2 regions of the Lysinibacillus irui genome follow, and region 2 is predicted to be linked to the other one. Evidence: a T-box and tRNA genes for the amino acid it is inferred to sense, from the RefSeq annotation. Region 2 holds a T-box; the other holds one or more tRNA genes.
The links. A T-box is a leader RNA that pairs with one kind of tRNA and senses whether it is charged. The one in region 2 lies ahead of ileS (isoleucine--tRNA ligase), so its partner is inferred to be a tRNA-Ile.
Positions count from the first base shown of each region.

Region 1: it has a tRNA-Ile gene. The T-box ahead of ileS (isoleucine--tRNA ligase) is inferred to sense a tRNA for this amino acid. The anticodon was not compared.

Region 1 covers NZ_CP113527.1:3,407,814-3,417,845, forward strand. Annotated here, with positions in the region: gene nadB (L-aspartate oxidase) at 1-398, shown strand, start outside; gene nadC (carboxylating nicotinate-nucleotide diphosphorylase) at 355-1,215, shown strand; gene nadA (quinolinate synthase NadA) at 1,202-2,305, shown strand; gene OU989_RS17170 (VOC family protein) at 2,514-2,930, shown strand; tRNA gene OU989_RS17175 (tRNA-Glu) at 2,993-3,064, opposite strand; tRNA gene OU989_RS17180 (tRNA-Ser) at 3,067-3,157, opposite strand; tRNA gene OU989_RS17185 (tRNA-Asn) at 3,168-3,244, opposite strand; tRNA gene OU989_RS17190 (tRNA-Ile) at 3,249-3,325, opposite strand; tRNA gene OU989_RS17195 (tRNA-Gly) at 3,327-3,400, opposite strand; tRNA gene OU989_RS17200 (tRNA-Phe) at 3,406-3,481, opposite strand; tRNA gene OU989_RS17205 (tRNA-Asp) at 3,540-3,615, opposite strand; tRNA gene OU989_RS17210 (tRNA-Met) at 3,619-3,693, opposite strand; tRNA gene OU989_RS17215 (tRNA-Ser) at 3,747-3,839, opposite strand; tRNA gene OU989_RS17220 (tRNA-Ile) at 3,855-3,931, opposite strand; tRNA gene OU989_RS17225 (tRNA-Met) at 3,939-4,012, opposite strand; tRNA gene OU989_RS17230 (tRNA-Ala) at 4,039-4,114, opposite strand; tRNA gene OU989_RS17235 (tRNA-Pro) at 4,129-4,205, opposite strand; tRNA gene OU989_RS17240 (tRNA-Arg) at 4,216-4,292, opposite strand; tRNA gene OU989_RS17245 (tRNA-Leu) at 4,301-4,389, opposite strand; tRNA gene OU989_RS17250 (tRNA-Gly) at 4,395-4,469, opposite strand; tRNA gene OU989_RS17255 (tRNA-Leu) at 4,506-4,590, opposite strand; tRNA gene OU989_RS17260 (tRNA-Lys) at 4,608-4,683, opposite strand; tRNA gene OU989_RS17265 (tRNA-Thr) at 4,691-4,766, opposite strand; tRNA gene OU989_RS17270 (tRNA-Val) at 4,770-4,845, opposite strand; rRNA gene rrf (5S ribosomal RNA) at 4,856-4,971, opposite strand; rRNA gene OU989_RS17280 (23S ribosomal RNA) at 5,133-8,060, opposite strand; rRNA gene OU989_RS17285 (16S ribosomal RNA) at 8,366-9,917, opposite strand.
Region 2 covers NZ_CP113527.1:2,334,495-2,344,526, reverse strand. Annotated here, with positions in the region: gene acnA (aconitate hydratase AcnA) at 1-545, shown strand, start outside; gene OU989_RS11775 (S-layer homology domain-containing protein) at 719-2,209, shown strand; gene OU989_RS11770 (DJ-1/PfpI family protein) at 2,259-2,843, opposite strand; gene OU989_RS11765 (Lrp/AsnC family transcriptional regulator) at 2,986-3,429, shown strand; gene OU989_RS11760 (sigma-70 family RNA polymerase sigma factor) at 3,491-4,009, shown strand; gene OU989_RS11755 (DUF3221 domain-containing protein) at 4,002-4,961, shown strand; gene OU989_RS11750 (hypothetical protein) at 5,066-5,713, shown strand; gene OU989_RS11745 (hypothetical protein) at 5,792-6,013, shown strand; T-box leader at 6,072-6,310, shown strand; gene ileS (isoleucine--tRNA ligase) at 6,371-9,463, shown strand; gene OU989_RS11735 (LysE/ArgO family amino acid transporter) at 9,505-10,032, opposite strand, start outside.

The sequences.
Region 1 (10,032 bases), 1.1 Mb from region 2:
TTGACCAACCTCAATATGCTGATAAAAAACCACCTTTATTTAGCAAACAGCAATTACAGCAACGTATGATGCAGTTTGTAGGCATCGTTAGAAATATCGATGATTTACAGTACTTTGTTCAGCAACTCCCCTCTCTACAATCTCTTCTTCACACTAATCTAGAGGGTATGGAGCAAGCAGAATTGGAACTATTTATGATGCATGTTGTCGCAACACTGATGACACATGCGGCCATTATAAGAACTGAAACACGTGGTGCCCACATACGTACAGATAAATCCGAAATGGATGCACAATGGGCAAGCCGGTGGATTATTTTTTCGCAAGGACAATTGAAAGTGAGGAACTCATTGTATGAATATCATCAAACTCGAGGAAATGCTCAAACAGTTTTTTAATGAAGATTTAGGTGATGGGGATTTATCGAGTGAATTTATTTTTTCAGCCGAACAACAGGGATCTTTTTCGTTTTATGCTAAAGAAAAAGGAATTTTTTGCGGAGCTCTCATTATTGAGCATGGCTTTCTTCTACTAGATCGTTCTATGGAAATTTATCTTCATAAAAAGGATGGAGAGACAGTAGATGCAGGCGATATACTAGCCGTGATAAAAGGTCCCTTACAAAAATTGTTAATAGGCGAACGTGTCATCTTAAATCTTATTCAACGTATGTCTGCCATTGCAACAGCTACTCACCAAGCAGTCCAAGAAACGATAGGTACGCATGCGAAAATATGTGATACTCGTAAAACAATGCCTGGCATGCGTATGCTTGATAAATATGCAGTGAGAGTCGGTGGTGCTTTTAATCATCGAAATGGACTGTATGATGCCATCATGTTAAAAGATAATCATCTTGCCTTTGCAGGTAGTATAACAAAAGCTGTTCAGACCGCTAGAGAGAAAGTCGGTCATACCGTGAAAATTGAAGTAGAAATTGAAACAAAGGAACAGCTAGATGAAGCCATCATTGCTGGAGTAGATATCATTATGTTTGATAACCGCAGTCCAGAAGAAATTCGAGATTGGCTTCCTTCTGTCCCCCCTACTATTGCAACAGAAGCTTCAGGGGGTATCACACTGGATAATTTAAAGGCTTATGCACAGTCAGGTGTTCAGTGGATTTCACTTGGTTCATTAACCCATTCTGTCAAAGCTTTTGATATTAGTGCACTTGTTCAAATGAAAGGAGCTCATTCCCTTGTCCATCACTAGTTTATTACAACAGACGACACTACTTCCTGAGCATTATCGGACATTATCCGTAGAGGAAATGGAATCTCGTATTTTAGCAATAAAGAAAAAATTAGGCTCTAAACTTTTTATCCCAGGACACCATTATCAAAAAGATGAGGTTATTCAATTTGCTGATGCAACTGGTGATTCTCTACAACTAGCTCAATTATCTGCCGCTAATAAGGAGGCTGAACATATCGTATTTTGTGGTGTACATTTTATGGCAGAAACGGCAGACATGCTGACAATGAAACAGCAACATGTCTATTTACCAGATATGCGTGCAGGCTGTTCGATGGCTGATATGGCGAATATTTATCAAACAGAACAAGCATGGCCAATCCTTCAACAGCTCTTTGGCGATACGATTATTCCTCTAACTTATGTCAATTCAACCGCGGCCATTAAAGCCTTTACGGGACGACATGGTGGTGCCTGTGTTACATCATCGAATGCAAGGGAGCTTGTTCAATGGGCATTTACACAAAAACAGCGTATTTTCTTTTTACCCGATCAACATTTAGGGAGAAATACCGCCTATGATTTAGGTATTCCCCTTGAAAATATGGCCGTTTGGAATCCTCATAAAAATATGCTCGAAACTAAGGAATCACTTGAAAACATCCAGGTTATTCTGTGGAAGGGTCATTGTTCTGTGCATGAGGGGTTTACAGTTCAACATACGGAAGTCATTCGCAAAGAACATCCCACAATGAGAATTATTGTTCATCCAGAATGTAGTCGTGAAGTTGTTGCAGCAGCTGATGATGCCGGCTCGACAAAATACATTATTGATACAATCAATCGAGCACCAAGCGGATCTGCATGGGCCATTGGAACAGAAATGAACCTTGTCAATCGTATCATTAAGCAACATCCAGATAAACATATTATTTCGCTAAATGAAAATTTTTGTCCTTGTCTAACTATGAACCGAATAGACCTTCCACATTTACTATGGAGTCTTGAAAGTATTGAACAGGGGCAACCTCATAATCGTATACAAGTAGATGAACATACTACCGCTGAAGCACTTAGCTCACTTGAAAGAATGCTTGTACGGGGGTAACAAGAAGAATTTTAAAAGCAGACATGTTGTTGTATCAATATTTCTGCTTTTTTTGTAAAGTTAAGGAGTTATGAAAAACGTCGTTCATTTTTTGATATGACTTATACTTTTTCATTAAGGATGTTGGGAATTAAATGAAATCCATTTACTTGTAGAAATTGACATGGATTTATTTTCTATGATAATGTCGATTTGGAGGTGATAATCAATGGCTTTTCAATCGAAAAATATATTTATCAATTTACCAGTAAAAGATCTTAACAAATCAATCAACTTTTTTAAAGACTTAGGTTTTGAATTCAATCAACAATTTAGTGATGAAACAACAGCTTCAATGATTATTAGCGAAAATATCTTTGCATTAATAATGGTAGAAGAACGATTCAAAGGATTTACAAAGAAGGAGATTGCAGATACAGCTACTTCTGCAGAGGCGATATTATGTCTTTCCGCTGAAAACCGAGAACAAGTAGATCAATTAGTAAATAAAGCACTAGCCTCTGGTGGTAAACCTTACAGTAAACCACAAGATCACGGATTTATGTACGGCTGGGGATTCCAAGATGTAGATGGGCATATTTGGGAAGTAGTATATATGGATGAAAGCGCACTAAATAATGAGTAATTATATATCTATCTAAATATAAAAAAAACAGTAGCTGCAAATGCAGTTACTGTTTTTTAGTATGACCCGTACGGGATTCGAACCCGTGTTACCGCCGTGAAAGGGCGGTGTCTTAACCACTTGACCAACGGGCCAATGGCGGAGAAGGAGGGATTTGAACCCTCGCGCCGGTTACCCGACCTACACCCTTAGCAGGGGCGCCTCTTCAGCCTCTTGAGTACTTCCCCAAATAAAAAATGGCTCCGAAGGCAGGACTCGAACCTGCGACAACCTGATTAACAGTCAGGTGCTACTACCAACTGAGCTACTTCGGAATAATGGTGGGCCTAAATGGACTCGAACCATCGACCTCACGCTTATCAGGCGTGCGCTCTAACCAGCTGAGCTATAGGCCCTTGGAGCGGGTGATGGGAATCGAACCCACGACATCAGCTTGGAAGGCTGAGGTTTTACCATTAAACTACACCCGCATAAATGGTGGGTCAGGACGGAATCGAACCGCCGACACTTAGAGCTTCAATCTAATGCTCTACCAACTGAGCTACTGACCCATTTCGTCCATGCTAAGCTTGCTCACTCTTTTGCTTCTCATGTTTTTCATTATAATAATGGCGGTCCCGACCGGGATCGAACCGGCGATCTCCTGCGTGACAGGCAGGCATGTTAACCGCTACACCACGGGACCTTTTGGTTGCGGGGGCCGGATTTGAACCAACGACCTTCGGGTTATGAGCCCGACGAGCTACCACTGCTCCACCCCGCGATAATGATATTCTGTTTCGAGTTTTTAAAGCACCATTTATAAAAATTTAAAACTGGAGGAGGTAGAGGGATTCGAACCCCCGCGCGGTGTTACCCGCCTGTCGGTTTTCAAGACCGATCCCTTCAGCCAGACTTGGGTATACCTCCGTTACACTATATAAATGGTGGACCTTGCAGGACTCGAACCTGCGACCGGACGGTTATGAGCCGTCTGCTCTAACCAACTGAGCTAAAGGTCCTTTAAGATGGCGGCAGAGGGGATCGAACCCCCGACCTTACGGGTATGAACCGTACGCTCTAGCCAGCTGAGCTACGCCGCCAGGATCTTTATACTGGTTATTTACTATGGTGGAGCCTAGCGGGATCGAACCGCTGACCTCCTGCGTGCAAGGCAGGCGCTCTCCCAGCTGAGCTAAGGCCCCATAATTTTAGGAAATGGTCGGGAAGACAGGATTCGAACCTGCGACCCCTTGGTCCCAAACCAAGTGCTCTACCAAGCTGAGCTACTTCCCGTTCGTTCTTTTGGCGCGCCCGACAGGAGTCGAACCCATAACCTTCTGATCCGTAGTCAGACGCTCTATCCAATTGAGCTACGGGCGCATAATAAATGGTGCCGAGGACCGGAATCGAACCGGTACGGTAGTCACCTACCGCAGGATTTTAAGTCCTGTGCGTCTGCCAGTTCCGCCACCCCGGCACATTTGGAGCGGAAGACGAGGTTCGAACTCGCGACCCCCACCTTGGCAAGGTGGTGTTCTACCACTGAACTACTTCCGCATGTGCATAAGTTTTTTTATCTGGCAATGAAAATAATGGTGCGGGTGAAGGGAGTCGAACCCCCACGCCTTGCGGCGCTAGATCCTAAGTCTAGTGCGTCTGCCAATTCCGCCACACCCGCTTATTATTATTTCAAAATGGTGAGCCATGAAGGACTCGAACCTTCGACCCTCTGATTAAAAGTCAGATGCTCTACCAACTGAGCTAATGGCTCGAAAAAATGGTGCCGGCTATAGGAATCGAACCCACGACCTACTGATTACAAGTCAGTTGCTCTACCTGCTGAGCTAAACCGGCATATGGTGGAGGATGACGGGCTCGAACCGCCGACCCCCTGCTTGTAAGGCAGGTGCTCTCCCAGCTGAGCTAATCCTCCTGGGTATTATGCCTAGCGACGTCCTACTCTCACAGGGGGAAGCCCCCAACTACCATCGGCGCTAAAGAGCTTAACTTCCGTGTTCGGTATGGGAACGGGTGTGACCTCTTTGCCATCATCACTAGACTTGCACGTAGATGTGCTGTCTTCTGCATTACAATAAGGATATAGCATTCTTAGCAGAAGTTCCTATATGTTAAGCTTCAAAATACAGTATGTATAAAAGCTCTTATGAAAGAGTTGTTCTTTCAAAACTGGATAAACGTACATTGACTGCTTCAAACAATTTGGTTAAGTCCTCGATCGATTAGTATTCGTCAGCTCCATGTGTCACCACACTTCCACCTCGAACCTATCTACCTCATCGTCTTTGAGGGATCTTACTTACTTGCGTAATGGGAAATCTCATCTTGAGGGGGGCTTCATGCTTAGATGCTTTCAGCACTTATCCCGTCCACACATAGCTACCCAGCGATGCCTTTGGCAAGACAACTGGTACACCAGCGGTGTGTCCATCCCGGTCCTCTCGTACTAAGGACAGCTCCTCTCAAATTTCCTACGCCCACGACGGATAGGGACCGAACTGTCTCACGACGTTCTGAACCCAGCTCGCGTACCGCTTTAATGGGCGAACAGCCCAACCCTTGGGACCGACTACAGCCCCAGGATGCGATGAGCCGACATCGAGGTGCCAAACCTCCCCGTCGATGTGGACTCTTGGGGGAGATAAGCCTGTTATCCCCGGGGTAGCTTTTATCCGTTGAGCGATGGCCCTTCCATGCGGAACCACCGGATCACTAAGCCCGTCTTTCGACCCTGCTCGACTTGTAGGTCTCGCAGTCAAGCTCCCTTGTGCCTTTACACTCTACGAATGATTTCCAACCATTCTGAGGGAACCTTTGGGCGCCTCCGTTACCTTTTAGGAGGCGACCGCCCCAGTCAAACTGTCCGCCTGACACTGTCTCCTGCCCCGCTAAGGGGCATGGGTTAGAATTTCAATACAACCAGGGTAGTATCCCACCGACGCCTCCTTCGAAGCTGGCGCTCCGAGATCTCTGGCTCCTACCTATCCTGTACAAGTTGTACCAAAATTCAATATCAGGCTACAGTAAAGCTCCACGGGGTCTTTCCGTCCTGTCGCGGGTAACCTGCATCTTCACAGGTACTATAATTTCACCGAGTCTCTCGTTGAGACAGTGCCCAGATCGTTACGCCTTTCGTGCGGGTCGGAACTTACCCGACAAGGAATTTCGCTACCTTAGGACCGTTATAGTTACGGCCGCCGTTTACTGGGGCTTCAATTCGCAGCTTCGCTTGCGCTAACCACTCCTCTTAACCTTCCAGCACCGGGCAGGCGTCAGCCCCTATACGTCACCTTACGGTTTTGCAGAGACCTGTGTTTTTGCTAAACAGTCGCCTGGGCCTATTCACTGCGGCTCTCATGCGCTTGCACGCTCAAGAGCACCCCTTCTCCCGAAGTTACGGGGTCATTTTGCCGAGTTCCTTAACGAGAGTTCTCTCGCACACCTTAGGATTCTCTCCTCGACTACCTGTGTCGGTTTGCGGTACGGGCACCTCTCACCTCGATAGAGGCTTTTCTTGGCAGTGTGAAATCAGGAACTTCGTCCATACGGACTCGCCATCACAGCTCAACGTTACAGTGTGCGGATTTGCCTACACACACGCCTTACTGCTTGGACGCGCATAACCAACAGCGCGCTTACCCTATCCTACTGCGTCCCCCCATTTCTCAAACGGTGAGGAGGTGGTACAGGAATATCAACCTGTTGTCCATCGCCTACGCCTGTCGGCCTCGGCTTAGGTCCCGACTAACCCTGAGCGGACGAGCCTTCCTCAGGAAACCTTAGTCATACGGTGGACGGGATTCTCACCCGTCTTTCGCTACTCATACCGGCATTCTCACTTCTAAGCGCTCCACCAGTCCTTCCGGTCTGACTTCAACGCACTTAGAACGCTCTCCTACCACTGACATCGTAGATGTCAATCCACAGCTTCGGTGAATCGTTTAGCCCCGATACATTTTCGGCGCAGCGTCACTCGACCAGTGAGCTATTACGCACTCTTTAAATGATGGCTGCTTCTAAGCCAACATCCTGGTTGTCTGTGCAACGCCACATCCTTTTCCACTTAACGATTACTTTGGGACCTTAGCTGGTGGTCTGGGCTGTTTCCCTTTTGACTACGGATCTTATCACTCGCAGTCTGACTCCCGTGTATAAATATCTGGCATTCGGAGTTTGTCTGAATTCGGTAAACCGGGATGGCCCCCTAGTCCAAACAGTGCTCTACCTCCAGTATTCTCATCACGAGGCTAGCCCTAAAGCTATTTCGGAGAGAACCAGCTATCTCCAAGTTCGATTGGAATTTCTCCGCTACCCACACCTCATCCCCGCACTTTTCAACGTGCGTGGGTTCGGGCCTCCAGTAAGTGTTACCTTACCTTCACCCTGGACATGGGTAGATCACCTGGTTTCGGGTCTACGACCACGTACTATTTCGCCCTATTCAGACTCGCTTTCGCTGCGGCTCCGCCTTCTAAAGCTTAACCTTGCACGTAATCGTAACTCGCCGGTTCATTCTACAAAAGGCACGCTATCACCCATTAACGGGCTCTAACTACTTGTAGGCACACGGTTTCAGGATCTCTTTCACTCCCCTCCCGGGGTGCTTTTCACCTTTCCCTCACGGTACTGGTTCACTATCGGTCACTAGGTAGTATTTAGCCTTGGGAGATGGTCCTCCCGGATTCCGACGGAATTTCACGTGTTCCGCCGTACTCAGGATCCACTCAGGAGAGAACGAACTTTCGACTACAGGGCTTTTACCTGCTCTGGCGGACCTTTCCAAGTCGCTTCATCTAACTCGCTCTTTTGTAACTCCGTATAGAGTGTCCTACAACCCCAAGAGGCAAGCCTCTTGGTTTGGGCTCTTCCCGTTTCGCTCGCCGCTACTCAGGGAATCGATTTTTCTTTCTCTTCCTCCAGGTACTTAGATGTTTCAGTTCCCTGGGTCTGCCTTCAAGACGCTATGTATTCACGTCAAGATACTACGCGATTAAACGTAGTGGGTTCCCCCATTCGGAAATCTCCGGATCAAAGCTCACTTACAGCTCCCCGAAGCATATCGGTGTTAGTGCCGTCCTTCTTCGGCTCCTAGTGCCAAGGCATTCGCCGTGCGCCCTTAATAACTTAACCTACAGCTTTCAATACACATCGCATTTCGTTGTCAGCTTCACTCGTTCAATCAGTCACGTACTGAAGTACGCTCCTTCATTCACTCGATTGCTTCCTAGAACTGCTTGTGTCTTGAAACCTTACTAATGTTATTAAGCCTATAAAAAACTTAAAAAATAAATGTGTTTGTTACAATTTCAATGTCGTTTTATCCAGTTTTCAAAGAACAAGTTTTGAAGTATTTCATTCGGAAGAATGAACCTTCAAAACTGAACGCAAAACGTAATCTTACAAACCCTAGGTTTGTATTCCGAAATAATCCTTAGAAAGGAGGTGATCCAGCCGCACCTTCCGATACGGCTACCTTGTTACGACTTCACCCCAATCATCTATCCCACCTTCGGCGGCTGGCTCCAAAAGGTTACCTCACCGACTTCGGGTGTTACAAACTCTCGTGGTGTGACGGGCGGTGTGTACAAGGCCCGGGAACGTATTCACCGCGGCATGCTGATCCGCGATTACTAGCGATTCCGGCTTCATGTAGGCGAGTTGCAGCCTACAATCCGAACTGAGAACGACTTTATCGGATTAGCTCCCTCTCGCGAGTTGGCAACCGTTTGTATCGTCCATTGTAGCACGTGTGTAGCCCAGGTCATAAGGGGCATGATGATTTGACGTCATCCCCACCTTCCTCCGGTTTGTCACCGGCAGTCACCTTAGAGTGCCCAACTAAATGATGGCAACTAAGATCAAGGGTTGCGCTCGTTGCGGGACTTAACCCAACATCTCACGACACGAGCTGACGACAACCATGCACCACCTGTCACCGTTGCCCCCGAAGGGGAAACTATATCTCTACAGTGGTCAACGGGATGTCAAGACCTGGTAAGGTTCTTCGCGTTGCTTCGAATTAAACCACATGCTCCACCGCTTGTGCGGGCCCCCGTCAATTCCTTTGAGTTTCAGTCTTGCGACCGTACTCCCCAGGCGGAGTGCTTAATGCGTTAGCTGCAGCACTAAGGGGCGGAAACCCCCTAACACTTAGCACTCATCGTTTACGGCGTGGACTACCAGGGTATCTAATCCTGTTTGCTCCCCACGCTTTCGCGCCTCAGCGTCAGTTACAGACCAGAAAGTCGCCTTCGCCACTGGTGTTCCTCCAAATCTCTACGCATTTCACCGCTACACTTGGAATTCCACTTTCCTCTTCTGCACTCAAGTCCCCCAGTTTCCAATGACCCTCCACGGTTGAGCCGTGGGCTTTCACATCAGACTTAAAGGACCGCCTGCGCGCGCTTTACGCCCAATAATTCCGGACAACGCTTGCCACCTACGTATTACCGCGGCTGCTGGCACGTAGTTAGCCGTGGCTTTCTAATAAGGTACCGTCAAGGTACAGCCAGTTACTACTGTACTTGTTCTTCCCTTACAACAGAGTTTTACGATCCGAAAACCTTCTTCACTCACGCGGCGTTGCTCCATCAGGCTTTCGCCCATTGTGGAAGATTCCCTACTGCTGCCTCCCGTAGGAGTCTGGGCCGTGTCTCAGTCCCAGTGTGGCCGATCACCCTCTCAGGTCGGCTACGCATCGTCGCCTTGGTGAGCCGTTACCTCACCAACTAGCTAATGCGCCGCGGGCCCATCCTATAGCGACAGCCGAAACCGTCTTTCAGTGTTCCACCATGAGGTGGAACAGATTATTCGGTATTAGCCCCGGTTTCCCGGAGTTATCCCAAACTATAAGGTAGGTTGCCCACGTGTTACTCACCCGTCCGCCGCTAACGTCAAAGGAGCAAGCTCCTTCTCTGTTCGCTCGACTTGCATGTATTAGGCACGCCGCCAGCGTTCGTCCTGAGCCAGGATCAAACTCTCCATAAAAGAAATTTGATTAGCTCAAATTGTTTTGCTGGCATCAATTTTGATGTCCAAAATTTTGTTTTGTTCACTAGCCGAAACTAGTTACTTAAAACTTTATTGATTACGTTTTGCTTGT
Region 2 (10,032 bases):
ACCACGAAGTAATGATGCGTGGTACATTTGCAAACATCCGTATCCGTAACCAAGTTGCTCCTGGTACAGAGGGTGGATTCACTACTTACTGGCCAACAGGCGAAGTAGAGTACATCTATGACGCATGTATGAAATACCAAGAGCAAGGTACTGGCTTAGTAGTACTTGCTGGTAACGACTATGGTATGGGTTCTTCTCGTGACTGGGCTGCGAAAGGTACATTCCTACTTGGCGTGAAAACTGTTATCGCACAATCTTACGAGCGTATCCACCGTTCTAACTTAGTAATGATGGGTGTTCTTCCACTTCAATTCATGCCAGGTGAATCTGCTGATACACTAGGCTTAACTGGTAAAGAAGAAATCTCTGTTAACATTACTGACAACGTAAAACCACGTGAAATCTTAACAGTAACTGCTAAATCTGAAGACGGCACAGTTAAAACTTTCCAAGCTTTAGCTCGTTTCGATTCAGAAGTAGAAGTAGACTACTACCGTCACGGTGGTATCCTACAAATGGTTCTTCGCGCAAAAGCTGCTGAGTAATCATCAACTTAAAAAACCGATCTCTTAGGAGGTCGGTTTTTTTATATGATAATGAATTGGATAAATGTAAATATTCCTAAATTATTTTCCAAGTATCCTAGCATTTTCCTAACTATTTATATAGAATTAGAATGTAAGCCTTTTTACAATTACATAAATGGGGGATGATGATTATGACAAAGAGAAAACATAAACTTTACACAGCGGCCACAACAGCAATAGCCATTACAGCTTTAGCAGTAGTACCAGTTTCAGCTGCTAGTGCATTTTCAGATGTAAGCAAAGATTATGCACATTTTAACAGTATTTTAACACTACATGAAGCAGGCATTATTAATGGTTTTCCAGATGGCACATTTAAGCCATCACTAGACGTAACACGTGGACAAGCGGCTAAGATGATTGCAGGTGCTTTTGATCTTGCAACAAATTTAGAGAGTGCTGAAAATCCGAATTTTAAGGATGTAGACGCAACTAGCCCATATTACAACGCAATTATCACATTAGTTAATCTTGGCGTAGTACAAGGTTATGAGGATGATACATTCCGCCCAGATGAAACGATTACACGTGGTCAAATGGCAGTAATGGTGGCACAGGCAACAGGCTTAACAGCTAAAGGAGAAAGTCCATTTACAGATGTACCACAAGATAGCCCATTTGCAGAAGCCGTAACGGCATTATATGAGGCAGGTATTGCAAAAGGCGTTACTGCAACGGAATTTGGTGTAGATAAAAATGTGACTCGTGGTCAGTTAGCGACATTTATTGTGAACGCATTAGACTTACCGGTAGATACAATGCCTATACCAGATGAAAAAGATGAGCAGCCTCAAGAGGAACAGGTGACTGAAGAACAGCCTACTACAACAAAGGATAGTGCTGCACTTGAGGAATTATTTACCAAAACATTAGCTAAGCAAAAAGAGCTAAAAAGCATGAAGGCTACTATGACCATTTCACAGTCAGTAGAAGCTAACGATGGTAAGGAAACCATGAAAATGGATTCTAAAGGCAATATGAACATGGAAATTGTTACAGAGCCAATGCAGTTCTTTGCGGATGGAACAATGTCCCTAACAGATCCAACAAGTGGTGAAGCAATTAATTTACCAATTAAAATGTACATGACAGCTAAAGATGGTATGTATATGTATGAGGCAGACCAACAAGCTTGGGTAAAATTCCCGAAACAACTATTTGATGATGTACTTAGTCAAACAGGCATGCAGCCAGATGCAGCGGAGCAATTAGAGATGCTGCAATCATTTGCTGAAGACTTCACTTTAAATGAAACAGCAAGCCGCTACGAATTAACACTAAAAGGTTCAGGTGAAAAATTCACAGAGCTAGTAAAGCAACAGCTTGGTGTAATGGATTTAGGCATGGACGCTGATTTAGAGGCACAATTAGGCAATATGTCTTTTGACAATCTCACATACAAATTATTGATTAATAAAGAAACATTTGATGTAGAAGAAATTGCGATGGATATGACGTTAAGTATGAAAGTAGAAGGTAATTCGATAAAAACAAGACAGCAAACAACGATCAAATACCATGATTTCAATGCTGTAACAACGATTACCATTCCAAAAGAAGTGCTAGAAAGTGCAAAAGAAATAGATCTTAGCACAACAGAAACAGCACCTATAGGCAAATAATAAAAACGCTTAAAAAAGTAGGCTTAGTGCAAGCCTACTTTTTCTATGTTTAGCGAAAGCCCATTAAGTCTTTTACTTTCATTGTATTTTCGCTAGACGTTAGGGTTTCTAGTAAGCGGAAGGCAACATCAAAGGCCGTTCCTGGATTTGATGAGGTGATTAAATGATCTGTTTGTACAATGCGCTCATTAACAATGGTTGCACCGAAGTTTTCCAGTTGTGCTAAACGTTTACTCGTTGGGTGATTATAGGTCGTTGCTTGACGATGTTGGAGTATACCACAATTTCCTAATATAAGAGACGCAACACAGATCGTTGCAATCGGTTTTTTACGTTCGTCAAAATGCCGTACAACCGTTTGAAATTCCTCACTAAAGGCATCCTCATAAAAGCCTGCTTCCTCAAAGCCACCAGGGATCGCTAATGCATCAAAATCCTCTAATGTAATTTCGTGGAGCAATTTTTCAGGAGTCACTTTAAAATTCCATGTGCATTGCAGCTGTTCATGCAAACCGACAGTCACAACCTCAGTTGTACCATCACCTTCCCATTTATTCCAGCCAAGAACATCTGTAAAAACACTTGCTTCTACCGCTTCAAAGCCATTTGCTAATAGTAATAATATTTTTTTCATATTTATTAATCCTCCTTTTATTGCTTCTATTGTAATCAATAGGACGGACTGATAACAGAAGTTGTATAATGTATTTTAGCCATATGGCTTTATTTGAAAAGGTATTATGTGAAAAAAAGTTGATTATGAAAGGTGAAGTCTGATGGATCAAATTGATACACAAATTTTAAAGCAGTTACAGCATAATGCAAAAATTTCGATGAAGGAGTTAGCGACCACTGTCCATTTATCTTCTCCAGCTGTTATTGAACGTGTCAAAAAGCTGGAGGAACAAGGGGTAATCGAAGGGTATCATGCAAAAGTAAACATCAAAAAAATGGAGCGCACTATTCAGGCGATTATTTTATTTAAATCTATTGATTGTAAAAGTCTCTCTGCATTTTGTAATGCCCATCCCGATGTTCTTGAATGTTATCGAGTGGCAGGAGAAATTAGCTATATCGTCAAGCTAGCAACCTATTCAGTAGAAACATTAGAGGAATTTATAGATGCGGCTATGCCTTATGGTACTCCCTCTACCAATATCGTATTATCTTCAATGGAAAAAAAGGTGATTACACCATTTACTGACAATAATTTTGAATAAATGACAAAAAAAGCAAACCTTAAAGACATGAGCACCGTTTAAAGGGTAGAGAGGGGGAAACATGTTGCTAATTCATGAACTGGAAAAAATAATGGAACAGCATACAGAGAGACTTATCCGTCTTGCCTTTTACTATGTAAGAGATTTACAAAGTGCAGAAGATATCGTTCAGGATGTCTTTATAAAGTTCTACGATAATCAGCAGAACTATGAGGAACGTGGTGAGCTTAAGGCTTATTTATCGAAATTAGTTAGTAACCGAAGTAAAGATTATTTACGAAGTTGGACTTATCGGAGAATCCAAGTACAACAAAAAATTGCTGCCAAGCAGACAATCACAAGAAGGGATATGCTTGTCCGGCAAGATGAACAAACTTTGATTGAAAATGCAATCCTAGCTCTCCCATTCAAGCAGCGTGAGGTCATTATTCATTTTTATTTTGAAGAATTGTCTGTAGTCGACATTGCGCAGCTGATAAATATTCCTGAAAGTACAGTAAAAACAAGGCTACGTCGAGGGCGAGAGTTACTAAAGCTACAACTACAGCATGTTGAATGGGAGGTGCTTCTGCATGAGTAAAGTGGATATTCGTGTCGTACGGGATTTATCAGAAAGCAAAAAGCGTGTGATGGCAAATGTCATTCAGCATTTAGAACAGCGTCCTGTTAAAAAATCTACTAGACGCTGGCAATATGGGCTTTTAGCCATGATTTTGAGCGTCTGTATAGGATTGTTTGTATATTTGCAATACAATGATCATCAAAAACAAACTTCTATGATCCCACCAGTATTAGATGAACGAATTTTAGAGCTTCACTTACAAAAGGATGCTTATATGAATGGAAAAAATCGACTCTATAGGGCAAGCTTTGATAGTTTTTTATATCTTGAATCGACTTTTGCTTATGCGCAATCAATGAAGTTAATCCCCTCACGGGAGCAAGTAGATAAAGAGTTAGAACTGATTATGGAGGGTTTTAGCAATGAAACTCAGCCAACGATGAAGGAACGATTACAAATGCTGCAAATTACAAAAGAAGATTTTTCTGCAAAATATGCAAAGCCAATCGCTTATAAAATGGCTACAGTTAACTTATTAATGGAGGTAAGCAGAGTCGAATATCAAAATACAAGTGATCCAATCCGGATGTGGTTCGTTGAACAAAAAGCTATGAACTATTTAAAGCAGCACTATCATAAAGACGTTGCTTCTTTACAAGAAAAATATAGAATCCCAGAGAAGGAAAGTCAAATGATGTGGAAAAGAAGTGGAACAGTCTTAGCCATCAAGGAACATGAATTTTTAGTTGTCTCTGGCGTCTTGGATAGCGAGATTGGTCAATTATCTGTAGAGGAATTAGTGAAAAAACATAGCAATGGTACGTGGTTCCCTCTAGTGGATGTCCCGAAAACATTATCAGTTGGCGATCGTGTTGAAGTACAATATAGTCAGGCAATTGGGTATGATGGTTCTCAACCTATAATCGATTTTAAAGATATCGTGGGTTTGAGAATAGTAGAAGAATATTAATAAAATAAAGGCTACCATTCAAAAATATAGGATGCATAGCCTTTTCCTTTAATTTAAATTCCGTTACAATAGTTGTAATATTTTCCTTAAATGGAGGTGTTGGGTTGTTATTTGCTATAGTAGATTTTACAACAGCCTTTTTCCTAAGCTTACCTCTTCTACTAATTTATTTTAAGAGTAGGTCGCAGCAAGAGACTCCTTGGCGTTGGTCGTTTCCTCTATGGTTATTCAATTACCTGAGTATTCGATATTTCGTTTCAGATGGAGAGCTATTTTGGGTTGTCCTTTGCTGGCAGCTACTATTTTTATGGCCAATTAGTCTAGTAATATATCTTCATTTATACAAAAAGGAAAAGAATTGGTCGTTTTACATAGGTTTGAAGAAAAAGCATGTTGTTTTTGTGGCAGCATTAATGGCGCTATTTGCGAGCTCTCTCGTGTATTCACTTTTTCTGGCAAATCAACAGGTAGTTGCTTTTCACCAGCAGGTAATGCAAGAGCTCGAGGCCAGCCCGGATCGTCAGCTTTATTTGATAAACAATACGATTGCACCTTCCACACTGCTCGATGTAGCTGATCATATAGCTGAGGTTCGAAAGGGACAGGTTTATGCATCTACTTTGCCTTGGCGAAGCAAGGTTGTTGTGCATCAGGATAATTGGCAAAAGGAATTTACATATGTTCGTTTTTATAATGGTTGGAGGCTAGATGGGCTATACCAAGAAAGTAATTGGGAGAATCAAAAAGATTAAGTAAGGGGAGTCAACCAGTTGCTACAATACGTTTGAAGGAAGATGAGTTAAAGAATAAATTAATGACATTTTTTTGCGATGCTGGAGCAAGGATTAGAGCAAGATGAGGTAATTCAATTAGTGCAGAAAATGCCATCAACAGTAGTTACATTAAAGAGTCAATTAGCTGAAGAGCATTACAGAAACGCAGTATTCAATTACAAAACATTGCTAAAAAGCTTTTTTATCCAAACATATAATCAATCAAAATATGCGACCCTTCATCAACAAATCGCCACTTGTCTTAACGAGTTATCATAGGCGAAACATGATTGACAAACATTGGCTAATTTGATACGATGACATGCAATAAAAGCATACAAATTCGTTGATGAGAAAGAGTAGTGTTTCATTTTGTTCTACAGAGAGCCGGCAGTTGGTGGAAGTCGGTGTGCAGATGTTACATGAAAATCCTCTCTGAGAAGGTTAGCTGAAGAAAGTAAGCTAACCCGGGTGTCTACCGTTAAAAAGAACACGTATGATTGTACGTTGCTGAGTGCTATTGACCATTGTGTTAATAGAATTAGGGTGGTATTCGCGGTTAACCCCGTCCCTTTTCTTGGGACGGGGTTTTTTGTATGCCTTTTATACAAATTTGATTGTATAGGAGGAACTAATATGCAGGTAGAACAAAAGAAAGAAACAACGGTTGAACGAGAAACACGGATTCGAGCTTTGTGGGAACAAGAGGATACCTTTGCACAATCCGTAACCAATCGCGCTGGACAGCAGCCATTTGTATTTTACGAAGGACCACCGACAGCAAATGGTTTACCACACGTCGGCCATGCATTTGGCAGAACAATTAAAGATGTTGTAGCTCGCTATAAAACAATGCAAGGTTTTTTCGTTGAACGAAAAGCAGGCTGGGATACACATGGATTGCCTGTGGAGTTAGGGGTAGAAAAGACATTAGGTATCTCTGGAAAACAAGAGATTGAAAATTACGGGGTAGAGCGTTTTATCCAAGCATGTAAAAATAGCGTTTTTACTTACGAACAGAAGTGGCGATCCTTTACAGAACAGCTAGGTTACTGGCTCGATATGGATGATCCTTATCTTACACTAAGTAATGATTACATCGAGTCCGTCTGGCATATTTTAAGTCATGTTCATAAGGAAAATCGTTTATATAAAGGGCATCGGGTGTCACCATATTGCCCTAGCTGTCAAACGTCCTTAAGCTCTCATGAAGTGGCACAGGGCTACAAGGATATCAAAGATTTATCTGTGACAGCCATGTTTAAGCGACAGGATCACGACGAATATTTCTTAGGCTGGACGACGACACCGTGGACTTTACCTGCCAATGTTGCTTTGGCAATGAATCCTGCACTTAAATATGTACGTGTAAAGCATGCAAATAACGTATACATCCTGGCTAAATCACTTGTAGCAAAGGTATTTTCAGAGCCTATAGAAATAGTAAGTGAGCATGATGGGCATGAGTTTGCGGGTGTTTCCTATCACCCACCATTTTCTTATGTAAAGGTCGATAAAGGGCATGTTGTTGTCATGGCAGATTATGTGACAGAGCACAGTGGTACAGGGATTGTGCATATCGCACCTGCCTATGGTGAGGACGATTATAAAACAGTTCAGCACCATGGTTTATCCTTTATTAATGTAGTGGACTTGAAAGGGTGCTATACAGATGAAGTACCAGAGCTTGTCGGGCGATTCGTGAAAGATTGTGATGTCGATATTATAAAAATGCTTGCAAAAAAAGAGCTGTTATTTGCAAAAGAAAAATATGAGCATAGCTATCCACATTGCTGGCGCTGTGATTCACCATTGTTGTATTACGCAACAGATAGCTGGTTTATCAAGATGTCATCCTTAAAGGAGCAGCTTTTACAAAATAATCAACAAGTGACATGGTATCCAGGTCATATTAAGGATGGTCGATTTGGCAACTTCCTAGAAAATTTAGTGGATTGGAACATCAGCCGAAACCGCTACTGGGGGACACCGCTCAATGTATGGGTTTGTCAGGGTTGCGGTCATGAGGAGGCTCCAAACAGTATCGCAGCATTAATAAAATTAGCCAAAGGGGCTGTTGATGAGCAAATAGAGCTTCATAAACCATTTATCGATGACATTGTCTGCACTTGTCCTCAGTGTCAGGGAGACATGAAGCGTACACCTGAAGTAATTGATGTTTGGTTTGATAGTGGCTCGATGCCATTTGCGCAGCAGCACTATCCTTTTGAAGATGTGGCGACTTTTCACAATCAATTTCCAGCAAATGTCGTTATTGAAGGGATTGACCAAACACGAGGTTTTTTCTATAGTTTATTAGCCGTATCGACCTTGTTTACAGGGAAGCCACCTTATAAAAATGTCCTATCGTTAGGGCATGTGTTAGATGAGCATGGGCAGAAGATGTCTAAAAGTAAAGGCAATGCTTTAGAACCAGTTGAATTAATCGAGCAGTATGGAGCGGATGCTTTACGCTGGGCCTTTCTAGTAGATAGCTCCCCTTGGAATCCGAAGCGCTTTTCCAAGAAAATTGTATTGGATGCGAAATCAAAGCTAGTAGATACACTTGATCATACGTTTAAATTTTATGAAATGTATGCCACAATCGATGGGTTTACGTATGATGCCTCAAATACTGGTACACGGTCACATTTAGATCATTGGATTTTGTCTCGCTTACATCACACTATCCGAGTTGTGACAGCTGCCATGGATGATTACCAATTTACGCAGGCGACTAGGGAAATTGCCCAATTGGTGGAGGAGTTAAGCAATTGGTATATTCGCCGTTCTCGTGCCAGATTTTGGGCAAATGGGCTGACTGTAGATAAACGAGGAGCATTTAGTACACTTTACGAGCTTCTAACATCTATTTGTCAATTACTAGCTCCGTTTACTCCATTTATAGCAGAAGATATTTACCGACAATTATGTGGGAAAAGTGTCCATCTTGAAAACTATCCAATATGTAACGAGCAGCTAATGGATGTGAGGCTGGAACAAGAAATGACATTGGTGTTAACAGTAGTGGAACTAGGACGTAGTATACGCAATAGCCAGGGGATGAAGGTTAAGCAACCTTTAAGTGAACTCATTGTTGCAGTAAATGGTGAGTTGGCAGATTACCAAGTCTATAATGAGCTCATTCAAGATGAGTTAAATATCAAGTTCTGTAGATGGACGCATGACTTTTCAGCCTATGAACTTGTCTATTATAAGCTGAACTTTAAAACAGCAGGAGCGGCATTTGGTTCAAAGGTGAATCAGGTAAAAGACTATGTAACGACATTAACAAATGAAGAGAAAAATAAGTTACAGCAACAAGGGGCATTAGATATCGTAATTGAAGATCAACAGCTTACATTGCTGTCAACGCATGTGGTCGCAGAATCCGTCGTGAAGGAGCATTATATAAAAGCAGAGGATAGCACTTGTCGTGTCTTGCTCAATGTACAACTAACGGAGAGCTTATTACAAGAGGGGCAAATGCGAGAATTGATCCGTACAATTCAAGATGCACGTAAAAAATGGCAGCTACCAGTGGAGCAATATGTGTCGATTGCCTTTAATGGGAGTTCGGAAGTCTTATCTATCATCCAGCAGCACGAAACTTTATTACAAGCAAATGTGTTGGTCAAAGCTCTGCATTATGGTGTGGAATGGCACGAAGAAACATCGATAGATACAGCACTGTTTAATGAAAAGCTTACAATTTTTGTTGCGCTATAAGAAAAATGCTCAGGTTACCGCCTGAGCATTTTCTATGTATGCTACAGGAAGCCACTTGCAAGATAACAGGCTGTTGCCCATATAAAGATGGCAGAGCATTTATTAAATAATCGCATTAGTTTTCCAGAGCGATCCAGTTTTTTGAACGAGGCTCCCGTCAAAGTAAGTCCGAAAAACCACAGCCAGGAAATTAAGACACAGGCGAGGGTAAAAATGATTTGCTCTGTACCACTATATTTTAATGCGCTCGTCCCAATAACACCGATTGTATCTAATATCGCATGTGGATTGAGGAGCGACACAGAGAGTGCAAAGAATATTTGTTTTTTTACAGGCAGTGCTTCGCTATTAGTGGTAGATGACGGATTTGAACGCCAAATACTATAGCCCATATAAAGTAAGAACACGATACCAACCGCCATTAACGTAATTCGTAACCACTCAAATTGTAGGACAATTAATGATAAACCGAATACCGCTAGTAAAATCAACATTGTATCACAGATAGCTGCTGTCACACTTGCAGGCAATGCTTTGAATACATTTGGTTGTGTAGCACCTTGCGAAAA